DNA from 2 places in the Mesorhizobium sp. CAU 1741 genome. Region 1 is predicted to be linked to the other one. Evidence: predicted binding sites of a transcription regulator. Region 1 holds the regulator's gene; the other holds the start of a gene.

Region 1 (5,896 bases):
GGCGACGAACCCGGACATGGGCTATGGCTACATGGATCCGGCGGCGTGGGAGCGCTGGCAGCAGACGCTGGTCGATTCGGGCGATCTCGATGCGCCGCTACCAGACATCACGCAGGCCTACAGCAACCAGTTCATCGAAGCCTGGAACGCCGAGTGATGCCATCGGCAACGCAGACGGCCGGGAGCGATTCCCGGCCGACGCCCATCTACGAATTGACGGGCGTCTCGAAATATTACGCCGCCGGGGATGTGGTCGCCCTGGAAGGCGTCGACCTGACCATCCGCAAGGGTGAGTTCCATTCCGTCATCGGCTCGAGCGGGTGCGGGAAATCCACGCTGCTGAAGATCATGGCCGGCCTGACGCCGCCGTCCAAGGGACGCGTGATGCTGGCCGGCACTCCGGTGATGGGCGCACGGCCCGATATCGGCATGATGTTCCAGCAGGCGACACTGTTTCCCTGGCGCACGACGCTCGAAAACATCCTGCTGCCGATCGAGGTGCGCGAAGGCAAGGCTGCGGCGGCAAGCGCCCGGCCGCGCGCCAACGCGCTTCTCGAACTCGTCGGGCTCAAGGGCTTCGACCAATCCTATCCGTCGCAGCTTTCCGGCGGCATGGCGCAGCGCGCGGCGATCTGCCGGATGCTGGTCACCGAGCCGGAAATGCTGCTGCTCGACGAGCCTTTCAGCGCACTGGACGAGATCACGCGCGACTTCATGAACATGGAACTGCAGCGGGTGTGCGCCGAGCGCAACGCGACTGCCTTCCTGGTGACGCACTCGATCTCGGAAGCAGTCATCCTCTCCGACATCGTCCATGTCATGTCGGCACGCCCGGGCCGCGTGGTCCGCACGGTGGAGATCGACCTGCCCCGCCCGCGCACGCTCGACATGGTGACGCTGCCGCAATTCGGGCAGTATGTGACCACGATCCGCAATCTTCTCGACAAGGGGGCGTTCCTATGAGCGAACTCTCGGCCGCCGGCAAGGCGGTCTCGCCCGAGGGCGACACGATCTGGACCGAGCGGGTATCGCTAGGCTCCAGAATCCCGCGCTGGCTCGCGATGGTGGTGCTGCTCTTCGTCTTCCTCGGCCTCTGGCAACTCGTCACCTCGGCCGGCATCGTCTCGCCGCTGATCCTGCCGACCCCGACCTCGACGATCGCCGATCTCGGCTTCGTCGGGCGCGGGCTCCTGTCTGGAAACTACATGGTCGCCGCGTTCTGGGTCACGACCCAGGAGGTGATCTGGGGCTTCGTGCTGGCCCTGACGATCGGGGTGACGCTTGGCGTCATCGTCGGCGAGACGTCGCTCGGCGAGCGCGCCGTGATGCCTTATATCGTCGCCATCGACACGATGCCCAAGCTGGCCTTCGCACCGCTTTTCGTCGCCTGGCTCGGCTTTGGGATTTCCTCCAAGGTGGCGCTTGCGGCCTTCATCTCCGTGTTCCCGATCGTCGTCGGCACCGCTGCCGGCCTGCATGCGGCCGACGAGAACGCACGCATGCTGTTCAAGAGCATCGGTGCATCGCGGCTGCAGACACTGGTCATGCTGAAGATCCCGACCGGGCTGCCGCAATTCTTCACCGGGCTGAAGATCGCGGCGATCAGCGTCGTGTCCGGCGCCATCGCCGGCGAGTTCCTCGGCGGCGGCCGGGGCTTCGGCGAGCTCATCCGCGTCGCCGCCGCCCAGCTCGACACGCCGCGCGTCTTCTCGCTGATCATCTATCTCAGCCTGCTCGGCCTCTTGATGTTCGGCATCGTTTCCTGGATGCAGTACAAGTTCGTGTTCTGGCATCGTCCGGGCACCAATGCGAATGGCAAGGCAGCAAGATAGGCCTGGATCAGAGACCTGAATGTCCAAACCGAAAGACAAGACCACGCTGGCGACGACGGTCTACCAAAAGCTGCGCTCCGACATCATCCGGGGCGCCTTCCCGCCCGGCGCCAAGCTGCGCATCGAGTCGATCGCGGATCTCTACGAGGTTGGCAGCAATGCAGTGCGCGAGGCGCTTTCGCGGCTGTCCTCGGAGCGGCTGGTGGATCGGCACGAACAGCGCGGCTTCACCGTGCCGCCTATTGCCCTCGACGACTGGCGGGTGCTGGTCGATACCCGGTGCAGGCTGGAGGCACTGGTGCTGCGCGAATCGATGCAGCGGCGTGACGACCGTTGGGAAGAGGCGATTGTTGTCGCTTTCCACCGGTTGTCGCGTCTTAGCTCGGAACGCTCCGAAGACCGTGCTGCCTGGGACGACGCGCATCGCAACTTCCATCGCGCGCTGCTCGCCAACAGCGCGTCGCCATGGCTGCTCGAATTCTGCGACATTCTCGCCGACCACGCGGCGCGCTACATTTCGGTTTCGAACGCCTATCGCAAGATTCCGCGCGATGGGCAGGCCGAGCACGAAGCGCTGATGAAGGCCGTGCTGAACGGGACCGACGACGACGCGTGTGCGCTGTTGGTTGCGCATTACACTAAGACGCTGCGCATGATCGAAAAGACATTCGAGCACGCGCGGGACGCCATGGCATCGGGCGGTGCCTTGGCTGACCTGACCTCCACGCTGCCCCCGCGAGCCACCCCTTGACCTATCAATTCACGCCGAAATACCCGTCGCGACGCTCGCCCGTGATCGCGCGCAACGCCATCGCGACCTCGCATCCGCTGGCAACCGAGGCTGGGCTGAACATGCTGCGCAAGGGAGGCAACGCGCTCGACGCAGCACTTGCCGCGGCCATCACGCTGACGGTGGTGGAGCCGACGGGCAACGGCATCGGATCGGATGCGTTCTGCATCCTGTGGGATGGCAGCGAACTGCACGGCCTCAATGCCTCAGGGCGCTCGCCGGCTGCATGGACGCCGGAACGCTTCGCGGGCAAGACCGCGATGCCGCAGCGCGGCTGGGAGAGCGTGACCGTGCCCGGCGCGGTTTCGGCCTGGGTGACCCTGTCGGAACGTTTCGGCAAGCTTCCGTTCGAGGCTCTGTTCGAGCCGGCGATCGACTACGCGTCCAGGGGCTATCACGTCACGCCGATCATCGCCGAGCTCTGGCGGCGCGGTGCGGAGCTGCTACATGCGCAGCCCGGCTTCGCCGAAGCGTTCATGCCCAACGGGCGCGCGCCGGCCGCCGGCGAACTCTTCCGCAGCGAGGCGATGGCGAACACGCTGCGCCTGATCGCCGAAACGAAGGGCGAGGCTTTCTATCGCGGCGAGCTGGCGCAGAAGATCGCTGCCTTTGCGCAGGAGCACGGCGCGGCGCTGACCGCCGAAGACATGGCCGCACATGCGAATGACTGGTGCGGCACGATCAGCAAGGATTCCGGAAAATCCTCGCTGCACGAAATCCCGCCGAATGGACAAGGCATCGCGGCACTCATGGCGCTCGGCATGCTCAAGGGCAGCGGCATCGAGGCGCTCGACCCCGACAGCCCCGAGGCGCTGCACCTGCAGATCGAGGCGATCAAGCTTGCCTTCATGGACATCCACACCTATGTCGCCGACCAGTTGCACATGGACGACGTCAAGGCGTCGCATTTGCTCGACGACGCCTACCTGGCCTCGCGCGGACGGCTGATCGACCGTGACAAGGCATCGCTGCATCCTGTGGGCGCGCCGAAGAATGGCGGCACGGTGTGCCTGGCAACCGGCGACGCGGACGGCATGATGGTGTCGTACATCCAGTCGAACTATGCCGGCTTCGGATCGGGCGTCGTGGTGCCGGGTACCGGCATCAGCCTGCAGAATCGCGGCTTCGGCTTCACCCTGGAGGACGGCCATCCCAACCAGGTCGGTCCACGCAAGCGCCCCTTCCACACAATCATTCCCGGCTTCATCATGGGCGCGGACGGGCCGGACATGGCATTCGGGCTGATGGGCGGGCCGATCCAGGCGCAAGGCCACCTGCAGATGATGCTGCGCACGCAGGTCTGGGGACAGGATCCGCAGACGGCGGCAGATGCGCCGCGCTGGCGCGTGATCTCCGGCCTCGACGTGGCGATCGAGGATAGTGTCAGCCCGCGGACCATCGCCCACCTGGAGCAGATGGGCCACGTGATCGCCACCGAAAGCCCGGATTCCAGCTTCGGATTCGGCGGTGCGCAGCTCGTGCGCCGCGTCGAGGGCGGCTATGCCGCGGGCTCCGACCCACGCAAGGACGGTTGCGCGGGAGGCTTCTGACGCTCGAACAGAGCGCGTTCGATGCCCCGTGAGGGCCTCGGTGAACCATTGTGGAACATAGTTACGGAATTCATCGGAAAATCAGTAAAATTTAAACTATTGCGGAACACAACTGGAACAGATAGTGTATGTTCTGGTTTTGTTTGCACTCTGATTCTCCGGGGCTTGCCATGCTGACGCGAAAGCAACACGAATTGCTGCTCTTCATCCACGAACGGATGAAGGAGACCGGCATCCCCCCCTCATTCGACGAAATGAAGGAGGCGCTCGACCTCGCCTCCAAGTCCGGCATCCACCGATTGATCACCGCGCTCGAGGAGCGCGGCTTCATCCGCCGCCTGCCGAATCGTGCCCGTGCACTCGAAGTGACACGGCTGCCGGACTCCATCGCGCCCGGGCTCAACCAGGCGCGCAAGTTCTCGCCGAGCGTCATTCAGGGCAGCCTCGGCCGTGCGCCGGAGAAGCCGCGCCTGCAGGCGACCGGCAATGACGACGATGTCGCGGCATCGGTATCCGTACCGGTGATGGGCCGTATCGCGGCCGGCGTGCCGATCAGCGCGATCCAGCAGAAGACGCATTCGATCAGCGTGCCGCCGGAGATGCTTGGCGGCGGCGAGCATTACGCGCTGGAAGTAAAGGGCGACTCGATGGTCGAGGCCGGCATCTTCGACGGCGACACGGTCATCATCCGCAATGCGTCCACGGCGACACCCGGCGAAATCATCGTGGCGCTCGTCGACGACGAGGAAGCGACGCTGAAGCGCTTCCGGCGCAAGGGCGACTCGATCGCCCTCGAAGCGGCCAACCCGGCCTACGAGACGCGCATCTTCGGACCGGACCGGGTCAAGGTGCAGGGCAAGCTGGTGGGGCTCATTCGGCGCTACTGAGGGCTTATAGCGTGACAGGGGTTGGCGTCGAACCGCATCGGCGTCAGAACACCACCGGATGGGTTTCGCCGGTCTGCACGTTGACGAGACCTTGGGGGGCATGGTCGCTCGGCGCGACGAGCACCCAGCGCCATGGCGCGCAGGTGAGCGTGGCGAAAGCCAGACGTTCGGGAAAGCCGGGACCCCAGCGGGGATGGAACGACGGCTCGAACATCCAGTCGACCTTTTCGCCCTCGGCGTAGAGCGCCTGCATCTCGGCGTGCAGCTCCTCAGCCGAGCGGCAGGACATCAGCCCCGCAACCTCGTAGCGAACGGTGGCAACCACCTCGCCTTCGCGCACCAGCGCCCAACCACCGTCATTTTCGGCGAGCGCGTTCACGGCCATGGCCATCGCCGCGTCCGACGAGCCGACGCACCAGACATTGTGCTTGTCATGCGCCATCGAACAGGCGAGCGCGGTCTCGGGCGTGCGCGGGCCGCAACCGAGCCAGAACATCTTCGACACGGCCCCCATGCCCGAGAAGCGATCTACGATCGCAAACTTGGTGATGTTGCGGGCCTCGTCGCGCTGGACAAAGCCGTCTGCCACGGGAAGTTCAAACGTGAGGAAGTCGTCGGTCCAGTGGAAGGGCCGCAATACGGCCGCCTGCATCGTTTCGCGGCCGGGTTCGGCTGCAATGTGGAAATCTTGAGCCGTCAGCGCCCGGCCGATATTGATCGTCTTTGTCGCCCATTCCGGCCAGTCGATCTTCGGGACCTCGGGCAGGTAGTCCTTGCCTTGCGAGACCTGGCGCCCGTCTGCCCAGACCCTGGCGATCTCAAATCGCTCGACGTCCG
Region 2 (5,896 bases), 190 kb from region 1:
CGGCTTGAAGCCGTCGAGGTCGATGATGCCGACGGCGAAGGGTGCGGGGTCTTCCGCACGTTCGACGATCAGCCGGTCGACCTTGTCGAAGAATCGACGGAGATTTCCGAGGCCCGTCAGAGGGTCGGTAAATGCAAGGTCATTGGTTCCGCTGACGATTTGGCCGCTGCCGAACGGGCTTTGCATCGGCGCCTCTGGATGCGTGTTCTTATTCTAGGCTCGTTGGTTCGACCCTGTCATGAAACCCTTTAGGAAAGGTATCGAATGAAACAGTTTCGTTTTCGGCGCCGTGATGCCGATTGGCAATCGGCGCGCGAGCCGGTAGAGCTTCGTCACACCAAACCGATAGCCGGAGCCTTCCATGAGCCTCAAGGTCGCCGTCCAGATGGACCATGTCTCGACCGTCTCGATTGCCGGGGACACGTCGTTCGCCCTCTCCCTGGAGGCGCAGCGGCGCGGCCACGAACTCTACCACTATACGCCTGACCGCCTGTCGATGCGCGACGGAAAGATCTACGCACGCGTCGAGACGATGGCGGTTCGCGACGTCAAGGGCGACCACTTCACGCTCGGCGAAGCGGTGCGGACCGACCTGTCGGAGATGGACGTGATCCTGCTGCGGCAGGACCCGCCCTTCGACATGAACTACATCACCACCACGCATCTTCTGGAGCGCATTCATCCGGGAACGCTCGTGGTCAACGACCCGGCATGGGTGCGCAACAGCCCCGAGAAGATCTTCGTCACCGAATTCCCCGACCTGATGCCGGAGACGCTGATCACCAAGGACCCGCGCGAGGTCGACGCATTCCGCAAGGAGCATGGCGACATCATCGTCAAGCCGCTCTACGGCAATGGCGGGGCCGGCATCTTCCACATGCTGGAAGCCGACAGGAACCTCGCCTCGCTGCTCGAAATGTTCGAGCAGATGTTCCGCGAACCCTACATCGTCCAGCGCTACCTCAAGGATGTGCGCAAGGGCGACAAGCGCATCATCCTGATCGACGGCGAACCCGTGGGTGCGATCAATCGCGTGCCGGCAGACCATGACTCGCGTTCCAACATGCATGTAGGCGGGCGTGCGGAGGCGACCGAGCTCACCGAGCGCGAGCGTGAAATCTGCTCCAGGATCGGCCCGTCGCTGAAGGAACGCGGCTTCATCCTCGTCGGCATCGACGTCATCGGCGACTACATGACCGAGATCAATGTCACCTCGCCAACCGGGGTACGCGAGGTGAAAAGGTTCGGCGGCGCCGACATCGCCGCCCTGTTCTGGGATGCCGTCGAAGCCAAACGTGTCTGACCACGTATCGACAATTCGTCATGGCGAGGAACATTTGTTCCAACTTTGCAACCCGCTGCAACTATTCCGGCGTGCTTTGCCGGAATGTTCGCTTAATGTTCTTGCCGCAGCGTCAGTTCCGTGCTTCACTGTTCTACAGGAGTTCTGTTTTGGGACAGGTGTAGGCCCGTAGGGCGTCAGTCTGGAGGCGGGGATGGTATCGCGGGTCACGACGATCGCCTTTGAGGGCGTGGAGGCGGTTCCTGTCGACGTGCAGGTTCTGGTCGGTCCGGGCAAGGTCGGAATGCAGATCGTCGGCCTCGCCGACAAGGCTGTGGCCGAGAGCCGCGAACGGGTACAGGCGGCGCTCCAGGCCTCCGGCCTTTCGATGCCTGCGAAGAAGGTGATCGTCAATCTGGCGCCGGCCGACCTACCCAAGGAGGGCAGCCACTACGATCTGCCGATCGCGCTCGGGCTGATGGCGGCCATCGGCGTCATTCCAACCGACGCGATTGCTTCCTATGTGGTTCTGGGCGAACTCGGTCTCGACGGGGCCATCGCGGCGGTGGCCGGGGCACTGCCGGCTGCGATCGGGGCGAATGCGATGGGCAAGGGGCTCATCTGCCCGCATGACGTAGGCCCCGAGGCCGCATGGGCCGGAGAACAGATCGACATTCTCGCGCCGCGCAGCCTGATCGCCATCGCCAATCATTTTCGCGGAACGCAGGTTCTGTCGCGGCCCGAACCGGCAACGCAGGCCGCACCCAGCAACCTGCCGGACCTCGCGGACATCAAGGGTCAGGAGACGGCGCGGCGCGCGCTGGAGATCGCGGCCGCCGGCGGACACAACCTGCTGATGATCGGGCCGCCCGGATCGGGCAAGTCGATGCTGGCGCAGCGCCTGCCGTCGATCTTGCCGAAACTGCTGCCGCGCGAACTGCTGGAGGTGTCGATGGTCGCCTCCATCGCCGGGGAGATTGCCGAAGGGCGGTTGTCTGACCGGCGGCCGTTTCGCGCGCCGCACCACTCCGCCACAATGGCCGCCCTCATCGGCGGCGGGCTCAAGGTGCGTCCGGGGGAGGCATCATTGGCGCATCATGGCGTGCTCTTTCTCGACGAGTTGCCGGAGTTCTCGCCCCAGACGCTCGATTCGCTGCGCCAGCCGCTGGAAACCGGCGAATGCGTGGTGGCACGAGCCAACGGGCGCGTGGCCTATCCCGCGCGTTTCCAGCTCGTGGCGGCGATGAACCCGTGCCGATGCGGCATGGCGGGCGAACCCGGCCATCGATGCGCGCGCGGCCCGCGTTGCCAGGCGGATTATCAGGCGCGGATTTCAGGCCCACTGCTCGACCGGATCGACCTGCGAGTCGACGTGCCGGCGGTTACCGCTTCCGATCTGATCGGTCCGTCACGGTCGGAACCGAGTGCTGTGGTGGCGGAAAGGGTCGCACGGGCGCGCACCATTCAAGCGGCGCGCTTTTCGGCGCTCGGCATCGACGGAGTGACCACCAATGCCGGCTGCCCGACTGCGCTGGTCGAGGAAGTTGCGGCGCTCGATGCGCCGGGAACCGCGCTCTTGCGCGAAGCAAGCGACAAGTTCGGCTTCTCCGCCCGCGCCTACCACCGCGTCCTCAAGGTGGCGCGCACGCTTGCCGATCTGGACGGCAGGGATTCCGTGGGGCGCATCCACCTTGCAGAGGCGATATCAAGCCGCATGGCTGGCGAGAGGCTGGCTCAGGCCGCATAGACAAGTCGGGCGGAGACAATGTGGGCCCGCTGACAAGCAGCAGGGTCACGCGATGCGATCAGGCGTCCCGAAGGTGCCGTGTCACGATGGTTTCAGTTGACCGCGCCAACGAGCATGTTCTGCTCTTCACGCAGCGACACCCAGCGGCCGGTATGGGTCGACGCCTGGCGCTTGAGGAAGCGATAGCCGGTCTTGTACCACGGCTTCATCTCGTCATTGAGGTTGTCGAGGATGAAGTCGCCGCGGTCGGTCCGCACCGTCAGGACCGCGTGCCCCTCACCGTCCGGCTTGCGCAGCACCGTGATCAGCAGATTGGCAAGCGCGATGCCCTTGTCGGCGAGCATGCGACGCTTTTCCAGAACGTAGTCCTCGCAGTCGCCGACGCCGTGAACCGGGTACTCCCAGAGCTCGGCCTTGCCGTAGATGTCGAAATCGCTCATCGGCTTGACGGCTTGGTTGACTGCCTGATTGACGCGCGCGATGGCCGCCCAGATCTTGTCGCTGACGACCAGCGGGCCCGGATCGCGCGAGCGGATCGCGCATTCCGCCGGATTGGCCTTGCAGAATTCGTAGTGACCGATCGGCTGCGAGGTGATGCCGCCCGTAACCATCGAGGTCACGCCCGATGCCTCCGACGTGCTTCCCGTTGCAGCCGCGAAGAACAATGCGGCGGCAAAAAGCGGCCATAGCCGCCACATGCCAAGCGTGGCTCTCATATCGCCCAAACCCCGAAAGTCACCGAATCTTCTGGTCGTTAAATAAAAGTTAAGTGACGGTTTGAATGCAAGTCAATTGACGGAGCCGTGAGGAATGCCGGCATGGTTACCGTTGGGCGCCCACTGTGGCAAGTTGCACACAGTAGGCGCCACGCGATTCAGCCCTTTGAACTGACGAGGCGCGGCTTTGCCTGCCCGCCCGTGCGCGCCTTGCGCCCGTTGCTCGCCATGAAGTCCACGATGCGCGGCACGATCTCGGCGCGGAAGCGGGAGCCGTTGAAGACGCCGTAATGGCCGACCTTCGGCTGCATGTAGTGAGCGCGCTTCTCTTCAGGGATGTTCACGCACAGATCATGCGCGGCTTGCGTCTGGCCGAGGCCGGAAATGTCGTCGTTCTCGCCTTCGACGGTGAACAGGGCGACGTTCCGCACGGCCGTCAGGTCAACCTTCTCGCTGCGGTGCAGCATCTGTCCTTTCGGCAGATCATGCCGCACGAAGACGGTGTCGACCGTCTGCAGATAGAATTCCGCCGTCAGATCCATCACCGCGAGGTATTCGTCGTAGAAGTCACGATGCTTTTCCGCCGAGTCGCCATCGTTCTTCACCAAATGGACGAAGAAGTCCTTCTGCGCGATGAGGTGGCGGTCGAGATTCATGCTCATGAAGCCCGAGAGCTGCAGAAAACCGGGATAGACGTCACGCATAAAGCCGGGATTGGGAAACGGCACCTGCATGATGACGTTGTCGCGGAACCAGTCGATGCCCTTTTCCTCGGCCAGGTTGTTGACGGCGGTCGGGTTGCGGCGCGTATCGATCGGCCCGCCCATCAGCGTCATCGAGGCCGGTGCGTTGGCGTCGCCGCGCGCTTCCATCACCGCGACTGCGGCCAGCACCGGCACCGAGGGCTGGCACACGGCCATCACATGGGTGTCGGGACCAAGGTGATGCAGCATGTCGATGACGTAGTCGATATAGTCATCGAGGTCGAAGCGGCCATCGGACAGCGGCACCATGCGCGCGTCGGTCCAGTCGGTGATGTAGACTTCAGCATGCTGGGTCATCGACTCGACCGTGCCGCGCAGGAGCGTGGCATAGTGGCCGGACATCGGCGCGACGATCAGCAGCTTCGGGTCAGGACGCCTGCCCTTCGGCAGGGCACGCTCAAAATGGATCAGGTCGCAGAACGGCCGAGACCACACGACCTTTTCCTTCATCTCGACTTCGGTGAAATCCACCTTGGCGGTCGGCAGGTTGAAATCCGGCTTGGCATAGCGCCGTGTCGTGCGCTCGAAAACTTCCGCGGCGGCCGACATCGAGCGCCCGAACGGCGTCGTCGACAACGGGTTCAGCGGATTCTTGTAGAAGAGGCCGAGAGCATCGGCATAGGCCCTATAGGGCTGGAGAACGGCATGGTTGAATTCGTAGAGCTGATAGTACATCGGCGCTCCTTGGCCGCGGCCGGCAGCGGCGGGAAGGGCAGCCGGTCAATGCAAACGTTATGCGGCAAAAGCTAACAGTCTTTTGCTGCGATGCAATAGAACCGGGCATGGTTTCTCGGTGGTTATCTTGCAGTGCGTCAGAATGAGTGCAGCATCAGGACACGCTCCCACGCCGCGACGCCCGCGGGAAGCTCCGAAAGGAACGTTTCGCGCAATGCCGACGGCGCCTCCTCCCAAGGCAGCACGGAAAAGTCGCGGCGAGCATAGAATGGTGCGTTGAACGGCACGTAGCGAAATGTCGTGAGACTGACGCCACGATGCCGTCCGCGCCGCGCCTCTTGGATCACGTGACGAACGAGCGACGCCCCCAGCCCCTTGCGGCCGTGGCCGGGATCGACGGAAATCTCGCGTAGATGAAGGAACTCGCCGCGAGGACCCGCCACCGCATAGCCGACAGGAAGGCGGCTTGCATCGTCGACGACGACCCAGCACTGGTGCCCTTCCAGCATCGCGCGAAAATCCGCCAGACTGGCGAGCGGATTGTCGGCGATCTGCGGATATCCGTGCTCACGGAACAGGGCTGCGGCCCGGTTCTCGACCTTCAGCAGCCAGCGATCATCATCGCGACGATGCGGCCGGATGGAATATCCGGCCGGAAGCGTCGCGACAGGCCCATCAGCCGTCATGGCCCTCGACGATCACCATCTCGGCG

The links. The regulator LexA, encoded in region 1, represses DNA repair genes until DNA is damaged. The targets are predictions, from matches to a motif close to TGTTCNNNNTGTGTTCNG.
Region 2: the regulator LexA is predicted to act here: its motif matches at 1,389-1,406, upstream of AAFN84_RS11500 (YifB family Mg chelatase-like AAA ATPase).

Annotation. Positions count from the first base shown of each region.
Region 1 covers NZ_JBDOQP010000002.1:778,886-784,781, forward strand. Annotated here, with positions in the region: gene AAFN84_RS10575 (ABC transporter substrate-binding protein) at 1-157, shown strand, start outside; gene AAFN84_RS10580 (ABC transporter ATP-binding protein) at 157-963, shown strand; gene AAFN84_RS10585 (ABC transporter permease) at 960-1,832, shown strand; gene AAFN84_RS10590 (GntR family transcriptional regulator) at 1,852-2,583, shown strand; gene AAFN84_RS10595 (gamma-glutamyltransferase family protein) at 2,580-4,172, shown strand; gene lexA (transcriptional repressor LexA) at 4,343-5,059, shown strand; gene AAFN84_RS10605 (adenine deaminase C-terminal domain-containing protein) at 5,103-5,896, opposite strand, start outside.
Region 2 covers NZ_JBDOQP010000002.1:972,306-978,201, forward strand. Annotated here, with positions in the region: gene AAFN84_RS11490 (EAL domain-containing protein) at 1-186, opposite strand, end outside; gene gshB (glutathione synthase) at 362-1,303, shown strand; gene AAFN84_RS11500 (YifB family Mg chelatase-like AAA ATPase) at 1,497-3,029, shown strand; gene AAFN84_RS11505 (transglutaminase-like cysteine peptidase) at 3,122-3,640, opposite strand; gene phaZ (polyhydroxyalkanoate depolymerase) at 3,904-5,184, opposite strand; gene AAFN84_RS11515 (GNAT family N-acetyltransferase) at 5,322-5,870, opposite strand; gene AAFN84_RS11520 (DUF1330 domain-containing protein) at 5,860-5,896, opposite strand, start outside.